Regions from separate parts of the Arthrobacter sp. 24S4-2 genome, predicted to be linked through region 1. Evidence: riboswitches for the same ligand, from Rfam matches in the RefSeq annotation. Region 1 holds a riboswitch; the other holds the start of a gene.
What was found. Region 1 has a riboswitch for S-adenosylmethionine ahead of FCN77_RS24280 (DUF1737 domain-containing protein). Riboswitches for the same ligand answer to the same signal wherever they lie in the genome.
Positions count from the first base shown of each region.

Region 2: linked by a shared signal. The riboswitch ahead of FCN77_RS17245 (aminotransferase class V-fold PLP-dependent enzyme) and the one ahead of FCN77_RS24280 (DUF1737 domain-containing protein) in region 1 are both predicted to bind S-adenosylmethionine.

Region 1 covers NZ_CP040018.1:5,222,060-5,226,261, forward strand. The annotation lists partial or broken gene FCN77_RS24270 (aromatic amino acid ammonia-lyase) at 1-188, opposite strand, end outside; gene FCN77_RS24275 (NtaA/DmoA family FMN-dependent monooxygenase) at 148-1,443, opposite strand; SAM riboswitch class IV at 1,686-1,801, shown strand; gene FCN77_RS24280 (DUF1737 domain-containing protein) at 1,875-2,138, shown strand; gene FCN77_RS24285 (rhodanese-like domain-containing protein) at 2,135-2,554, shown strand; gene FCN77_RS24290 (O-succinylhomoserine sulfhydrylase) at 2,555-3,763, shown strand; gene FCN77_RS26460 (hypothetical protein) at 3,901-4,053, shown strand; gene FCN77_RS24295 (nuclear transport factor 2 family protein) at 4,060-4,202, opposite strand, start outside.
Region 2 covers NZ_CP040018.1:3,708,799-3,713,000, reverse strand. The annotation lists gene FCN77_RS17255 (metal-dependent transcriptional regulator) at 1-355, opposite strand, end outside; gene FCN77_RS17250 (methyltransferase domain-containing protein) at 387-1,160, opposite strand; gene FCN77_RS17245 (aminotransferase class V-fold PLP-dependent enzyme) at 1,273-2,700, opposite strand; SAM riboswitch class IV at 2,735-2,848, opposite strand; gene hisN (histidinol-phosphatase) at 3,031-3,867, opposite strand; gene FCN77_RS17235 (ribosome small subunit-dependent GTPase A) at 3,958-4,202, opposite strand, start outside.

The DNA.
Region 1 (4,202 bases):
ACCACTTCCCGGGAGAGCCCGATCAGCTCCAGCGCGTCCGTGCTCAGGACGAATTTCATGGCCGGATCCGCCGCGGCCTCAGCGATGTCCTTGGCACGCACGTGCGCCGTGCCGATGAGGAAAGTGCTGCCGCCGTTTCCCATGGCGCTAGAAGTCCAGCAGGTTCCGGCGGAACCCGCCGTCGCCATAGCTTGTACGGAGCAGCCCCCGCCGCCGCAGCACCGGCGCCAGGCGATCCAGGACGCCGTGAACAGTGGCCGGGTCTACGAAGCCGGAGAACAGGAACCCGTCCCCACCCACCTGGGCGCCGGTCTCCTCGAGGTACTCCGCAATGTCCTCGGCCGTGCCGATGATGCTGTCGCCCGCGCCGCCGCTGCGTGCCTGCAGGAGCTGGCGCAGCGTGGATCCGGGCGGACCTGCCTTGGCGAAGTGGTCCAGGGTCCCCTGGTTGCTGTTGGTGGTGAGTTCGGGGAGCGGCGCGTCGAGGTCGAACTGTTTGAAGTCGATGACCGAGAGGTAGGAGATGGAGTTCAGCTGGCTGTCGATGTCGCGCTGCGTGAGCTGCCGGCGCTGCTCACGGAGGTCATCAGCCTCGGCGCGGGAGCCCACCACGGTGGGTTTGAGGACGAACAGCACCTTGACGTCGTCTGGGTTCCGGCCGGCCGCGGCGGCCTCCGCCCGGATGGAGTTGCGGTAGTCCTTCATGCCGTCCGCGCCCCGGGCCAGGGCTATTGCGACGTCGGCGTTTGCGCCCGCGAAGGCCTTGCCCCGCGGCGACGCGCCGGCCTGGACCAGCACCGGCTCCTCCGGCAGCGGTGCGGTGTTCAGCGGCCCCCGGACCTTGAAGAACTCGCCGTTGTGGTTGATCGGATGGACCTTCGTGTGGTCCGCAAAGACGCCCGCTTCCGCGTCCTCCAGGATGGCGTCGGGGGCCCAGCTGCGCCAGAGTTTGCGGACAACGACCACGAACTCCTCGGCTTTCTCGTAGCGGAGGTCATGCTCGATCTGCTGGTCCAGCCCGTAGTTCTGCGCGGCAAGGTCGCTGCCGGACGTCACCACGTTCCAGCCCAGCTGGCCGTTGGAAAAGTGCTGCAGGGTGGCCAGCAGCCGGGCTGCCGTAAACGGCGGGTAGAAAGAGGCGCTGACCGTGGGAACAATGCCCAGGTGTTCCGCGGCGGAGAGCAGGTACGGGACCAGTGCCAGCGGATCGTGCTTGGGCGCAAAGGACGCCTGCGCCAGCGACACCTCGGCACTGCCGCCGTAGGTGTCCGGAACCGTGAGGGAGTCCTCGATGATGAACAGGTCCAGCCCGGCCCGCTCGAATTCGCGCACGGCGTGCTGATAGAGCGCCGGCTTTTTCCAGTCGTAGCCGACGCCGTAGCCGGGCGTTCCCCAGCCCTGGACGCCAAATCCGTGACCCACAAACCAACCGAAGTGCAGCATGGGACTGACTGTATTCCCGTTGGATCTGTTCACGGCTGCCTGGTTTCATCCGGCGTTACAGCGGTTCATCTCCCGTCATTATCCTCCCGGTGCGGCCATTTGTAACTGCAACGCAGGGTCATGTACGGGCCGCAATAACCCCCGATTGGCTCCGGGTTGATTGCGCATTGCGCGTGGTCCCGTTACGGAAGATGACGACGACGGCGGTGCGGGCCGCCGTCGTAAGTGTTACGTTTTTGGGGAGTAATGAGAACCGGTGCCAAGCCCTGACTGGCCGGTCGGCAACCCTCCCTTTCGCGGCGGGGTGCCTCAGGTGAATACTCGGCATATCGACCAATTCGAGCTGCAAGCGTGAGAGAAGGAGACCCGTCGTGTCTGACGCCCCCGCCCAACTGGTTCCGGCCGCCGCCCCGGCTGCCGCTGGCCAGGACCTGTCCCAGGAAAAGCTGGCGTACCGCCTGATCACCGGCCCGGATGACCGTTCCTTCTGCGAGCGCATCTCCGCGGCGCTGGCCGAAGGCTACGTCCTGCACGGGAGCCCGGCGGCCACGTTCAACGGCACCACCGTGATCGTTGCGCAGGCTGTGATCCTTCCGGCAGCCATCGCCACTGCCGACGCTGCTGTGGCAACCGCGGTGGACGAGCTCGACTTCGACGCCGACTTCCCCGGCGACGGTTTCGAGGGGCACGCGTGAGCTACGCCGGAGACCTGAGCCCGCAGGACGCCTGGGCCAAGCTGGAACAGGGCGCAGTCCTGGTGGATGTCCGCACCGAGGGCGAGTGGGCGCATATCGGCATCCCGGAAACGGCGTCCGCCAACGAAAAGCGAAATGATCCCCTCTTCATCCAGTGGACCTTCCCCGGCGGCATCCCCAACCCGGATTTCGTCGACCAGCTGAAGCAGCAGGCTCCGGAGGACACCGGCGTCGAATTGGTGTTCCTTTGCCGTTCCGGCGCGCGCTCGGTGGCCGCCGCAATTGCCGCCACGCAGGCCGGGTTCACGGCCTACAACGTCCTTGAAGGCTTTGAGGGCGAACCGGACCGATGGGGCGAGCGCACCGTCAACGGCTGGAAGAACCGCGGCCTGCCCACCAACCTCGGAAAGAACTAAGTGACCTTCAACCCCGACGCCGCCGGCTGGAGCCCTGACACCCAGGCTGTTCGCGGCGGTCTTGACCGCACCAATTTCCAGGAGACCGCGGAGCCGATCTTCCTGAACTCCGGCTTCGTGTATGAATCCGCGGCAGCTGCCGAGCGCGCCTTCACCGGCGAGGACGAACGGTTTGTGTACTCCCGCTACGGCAATCCCTCCGTGGCCACGTTCCAGGAGCGGCTCCGGTTGCTCGAAGGCACCGAAGCGTGCTTTGCGACGGCGTCGGGAATGTCCGCCGTCTTCACGGCACTGGGTGCCCTGCTGGCTGCCGGTGACCGCGTTGTGGCCGCACGCTCGCTGTTCGGCTCCTGCTTTGTGATCCTGAACGAGATCCTGCCCCGGTGGGGCGTGGAAACTGTGTTTGTGGACGGCCCGGACCTTGAGCAGTGGCGCGCCGCCCTTTCGGAGCCGACGACGGCGGTCTTCTTCGAGTCGCCGTCCAACCCGATGCAGGAAATCGTGGACATCGCCGCTGTCAGCGAACTGGCACACGCGGCAGGGGCGACCGTCGTCGTCGACAACGTCTTTGCCACTCCCCTACTGCAGCGCTGCGGCGAACTCGGTGCCGACGTGATCGTTTACTCCGGCACCAAGCACATCGACGGCCAGGGCCGGGTCCTTGGCGGTGCCATCCTGGGCACCAAGGAGTTCATCGACGGACCGGTCAAGCAGCTCATGCGCCATACCGGGCCGGCGCTGTCCGCATTCAACGCCTGGGTCCTGACCAAGGGCCTGGAAACCATGGCGCTGCGCGTCAACCATTCCTCCGCCTCCGCACTTCGCCTGGCCGAGTGGCTTGAGGAGCAGCCCGCCGTCAGCTGGGTCAAGTACCCGCTCCTGAAATCCCACCCGCAGTACGAACTGGCCGCCAAGCAGATGAAGGCCGGCGGCACAGTGCTCACGCTGGAGCTTTCAGCGTCCGGGGGCCGTACGGCGAAGGAGGCCGCCTTCGCGCTGCTGGATTCGCTGCGGATCATCGACATCTCCAACAACCTCGGCGATGCGAAGTCACTGATCACCCACCCGGCCACCACCACGCACCGCGCCATGGGTCCGGAAGGCCGTGCGGCCATCGGGCTGAGCGACGGCGTGGTGCGGCTGTCCGTGGGGCTCGAGGATGTTGACGACCTCATCCGCGACCTGGAGCAGGCACTCAAGCAGATCTGACCAACGCAGATCGGAATAGCGCGAACGAACAGCGCGAACGGGCAGATACGGCCCTGATTCCTGCATTTTGAGGGCCTTAACTGACCGTTCGCGCTAAAAAAGCGCCTTGCGGGTCACCCGGCGCCCCTCCGTCAACCGTGGGTTCTGGCTCTGGCCGCTACCGCTGGGGGGATACCCGGGTGGTGGCGCAGTGGGATGACGTTGGTGTGGCCGAGGCGTCGGTTCCCATCAGTGGCGAACTGGTTGCGGCCGCGGTGCCGGAGGTGCGGAAGTACTGGGTCTCGCTGTAGGTTCGGCTAGGCCCAGAATGCGTCGCCTTTCGCGGTGTCCTGGAAGAACTCCCGCCCCTCGGTGATCTTGCCGTCAGCCACCCGGAATGCAATTGCGCCGTCCTGGTCCAGGGCCCGGCCGCCGTTCTCTGCACGGTTGTTCTGCACCG
Region 2 (4,202 bases), 1.5 Mb from region 1:
TCCGCTCAATGAAAGTGTCTGATACGGCATGTTCCAGCAACTCGGCCTCATCATGGACCTCGTCCCAGCTGTAGCCGAGCTCCTGGACAAGGTAAGTCTCGATGAGGCGGTGCCGCCGGACCATGGACAGCGCCAGGCGGATGCCGTCGGCCGTGAGCGTGATGGCACTGTAGGGCTTGTGGTCAACCAGCCCCTGGTCCTTGAGCTTGCGGACCATTTCCGAGACCGAGGAGTTGGCCACGCCCAGCCGCTGGGCCAGCTGTGAGGACGTGATTGGCTTGTCCTGCCACTCCGTGAAGGAATAGATGACCTTGACGTAGTCCTCGATGGAGGAGGAGGGCGCGCTGGTCTTCACGAGTCCAAGCCTACCGCGTTGGTTACGGGACTCATGCCTTGAAAGCCCGCCACGTCTGGGTCAGGTAGGGGAGTCCGATGGCTTCCCCGCGGGAGTGGGCCAGGTGGTCGTGGAGGTACCAGTCCAGGTTGGCACGGACCTTCGCCCGGGTGAGCTCACCGGCAGCGAGGTAGTAGCTGCGCGACTTGGCCAGTTCCACGATGTCTTCGGTGGTCACCGGATCCTCCCAGCGGGTCAGATGGCTCTCCAGCCCGGTAAATTCAGGCCCCACTGCCGGCCGGAAGTCCGGTTTGTGGACATCCCCGGCATGCATGATCCGGGAGAGCCGGTGCACCCAGGGCACCGACGTGTCCAGCTGGTTCCAGACCAGCCCCAGCACACCGCCGGGGCGGAGGATGCGGGCAAGCTCCGTACTGGCCCGAATGGGGTCGCACCAGTGCCACGCCTGGGCAACGCTGACGACGTCGAACGCACGGTCCGGGAGTCCGGTGTCCTCTGCGGTGCCCTCCGTCGCGGGAACTCCCGGAAGGGAGAACCGCAGTTGGGTGAGCATGTCCGTTGACGGGTCCACGGCTGAGACAGCCAGTCCGCGTTCAACAAGCAGGGCGGTGAATTTTCCGGTCCCCGCCCCGATGTCCGCGGCGTCGGCAACCCCGGCTGTCCTGCCGATGCTGCCTACAAGCCAGTCTGCGGAGTCCGCAGGGTAGCCGGGGCGCACCCGGTCATAGTGCTCGCCGCCGCCCTGGAAGCTCCGGCCGAGCTCGTGACGGCGTGTGTGATGCAGTTTGGGGCCTCCCCGTGCCACGTGCAGTCTCCTTCGGGCAGGCGTGATTTCTTACCCCTCGAATTTACCGCAAGTAGCTCCCCGTTCCGGTCCCCTTCACCGCCGGGGAGCCGGGGAAAGCTCCGAACCGCGTTTAGTCCTCGGTGCAGGGCGCCGCGCCGGCGGTGCCGGGCGTGTTCGGTGCCCAGTCCGGGTAGGTGCGGGTGTCGTTGGCCGGAACCCAGCGGCCCGAGTCCACCACATAATCCCAGCCAAGTCCGGTCCGGCGGAGTTCTTCGATGCCGGCAAGCAGGCGCTGTGCATCTTCCAGCCTGGACCCGACGCCGAAGCTTGCCCGCAGCGAGCCGGAAGGCAGGCCAAGGCGCTTGAGCAGCGGGTGGGCGCAGAAGCGGCCGTCGCGAAGGCCCACGCCGTGTTCGGCCGAAAGGTAGGCCGCCACGAGGCCGGCGTCGTAGCCCTCGACGGAGAAGTTCACAACACCAATGGTGTCCGCGGCCTGGTCCGTGTCGCTGAAAATCTGGTGGACAGTCACGCCGTCGATCTTCCGCAAGCCCTCAACGAGGAAGGACCGGATGGCGGTTTCGTGGGCGTGCCACAGTTCCTGGTCGAGGGCCCCGATGACCTGCGTGGCGCGGGCCAGCGTGGCGGCGCCGAGCACGTTGGGCGAGCCGCCCTCGTGCCGTGCCGGTCCGGTGGTCCAGCTGACAGAGTCCAGCCTGGCCTCCCGCACGGCGCCGCCGCCTGCAAGGTGGGGGGTGCCGGCGTCGAGCCAGTCCGGCCGGCCGACCAGTACGCCGGAGCCGAAGGGCGCGTACAGCTTGTGGCCCGAGAAGGCGAGGTAGTCGACGTCGTCCGCTGCGATGTTGATGCGGCGGTGAGGGGCCAGCTGCGCCGCGTCAACAACAATCCGGGCGCCGTGTTCGTGGGCCAGGGCCGCCAGCTCGCGGATCGGAAGGATTTCGCCGGTGACGTTGGAGGCGCCCGTTACCGCGAGCAGGCTGATGTCCCCTTGGCGGAGTTCGGTGCGCAGGCTCTCGATGGTGGCGCTGAGTGTGGGGGCGGCAACGACGCTGCGGTGCGGCACACCTTGCCAGGGGAGAAGGTTGGCGTGGTGTTCGATGTCGAGGTAGAGCACTTCGCCGGTGTGCCGGCCGTCTGAAACGGGCAGGCAGCCGGCCAGCAGATTCAGGGAATCCGTGGTGTTCCTGGTGAAGATCACGGAATCGTCAGGCCTGCCGCTAACGAAGGTCCGGACGATGTTCCGGGAGTTTTCGTAGACCGAGGTGCTGATCTGTGAGGCGTAGCCGGCGCCGCGGTGCACGCTGGCGTAGTAGGGCAGGATTTCATTCAGGTAGGCCGACACGACGGACAGGGCCGGGGCGGAGGCCCCGTAGTCCAGGTTGGCGTAACGCACGTGACCGCCCTGGATCAGTGGCGCCTGGATCTCGGCGCCGGTGACGGCCGACAGCGGGCGCAGGGCCACCGCAAACCGTTCGTCCAGGAGTCCGGGGGCAGAGCCCGTCTTGGTGCGGTGGTTTGCGGGGAAAGTGGCAGTAGTCATGGGGACCTTACTGTAAAGGACCCCGCATTCCGGGGATCCGCGCTTGCCGGGTCCGTTCCGGACCGGCCTGGTCGTCACCCGGGGCACCCCACCGCGAATGGAGGGTTGCCGGCCAGCAAACCGGGGTTTAGCGCTGGCACTCGTGACCTGCTGAAAAGCCTAGGACATCAGCGTTGCCCGGGGAAAGTCGCGGGCATTATTAAGCAGTTTGTTACGCGCGGTGGAAAAACGGGGAACTTGCCGAACAAACGACGGCGGGATCCCCTATCAGAGGGGATCCCGCCGTCGTTTATTCTGCGCGCTGTCGATTCCACCGCGCCCTCCGGAAGGTCAGTGTTCCGGAGCCGGTCCTCCCTGGAGGAGGTCGTCAAGGTCCGGATTCAGCCGTTTAAGGACTTCGGAGTGCAGGATCGAGTTTGTGGCCAGCGCGTTTCCGCCGAAGGGTCCGTCCACCCCTTCCAGCGAGGTGAAGCGGCCGCCGGCTTCGGTGACGATCGGGACGAGGGCGGCCATGTCGTAGAGGTTCAGCTCCGGCTCGCATGCGATGTCCACCGATCCTTCGGCCACCATGCAATAGGACCAGAAGTCGCCGTAGGCGCGGGTCCGCCACACTTCCTCGGTGAGGCCAAGGAACTCGTCGAGGTTGCCGCGTTCCTTCCAGCCGCCCAGGCTCGAGTAGGAAAGCGACGCGTCCGAAAGGTTGGAAACGTTGGAGACTTTCAGGCGCGTTGCAGCAGCAAGGGACCGCCCCATGTAGGCGCCGGCGCCCTTGGCGGCCCACCAGCGCTTGCCCAGTGCGGGTGCGCTGACCAGCCCGACCACCGGTTCGCCCTCGTCGACGAGGGCGATCAGGGTGGCCCAGACGGGCACGCCGCGGATGAAGTTCTTGGTGCCGTCGATCGGATCAATGATCCAGCGGCGGGAACCGTGCCCGGAGCTGCCGAACTCTTCACCGAGGACGGCGTCGCGGGGACGGGAACGGGAGAGCTGCCCGCGGATGGACTCTTCGGCGGCCTTGTCCGCATCCGTCACTGGCGTCAGGTCCGGCTTGGTTTCAACCTGAAGATCCAGTGCCTTGAAGCGGCTCATTGTCTGGGAATCGACAGAGTCAGCCAGGACATGGGCCAGGCGGAGGTCATCGTTGTAGCTGGAAGCGGGTTGGGTCATGGTTCCAAACTACCGTCTATGCGGCCGGCCGGCTGGGACGCCGCGTTCTGTACCGTGCTCCCCGGGGGTGAACCGCACTAGGAAACCGCCCTAGGAAACGATGCCCAGCTCCTTGGCTTCCTGCGCTTCCATCCTTGGATCGGTGCCCAGCAGGCGGCGGAGTGAGGCCAGCCGCGCCTCGCCGGACGGGCCGGCGTGTCCTTCGGCGACCCAGGCATCCACACCGCAGTTGATCGCTGAGGCATCGTGTTTGCAGCCGCGTTCGCAGGCGTCGGTGCCGGGTTCCAGATCGGGGAAGGACCGCAGGATCCGGTCCGGATCCACGTGCGCCAGGC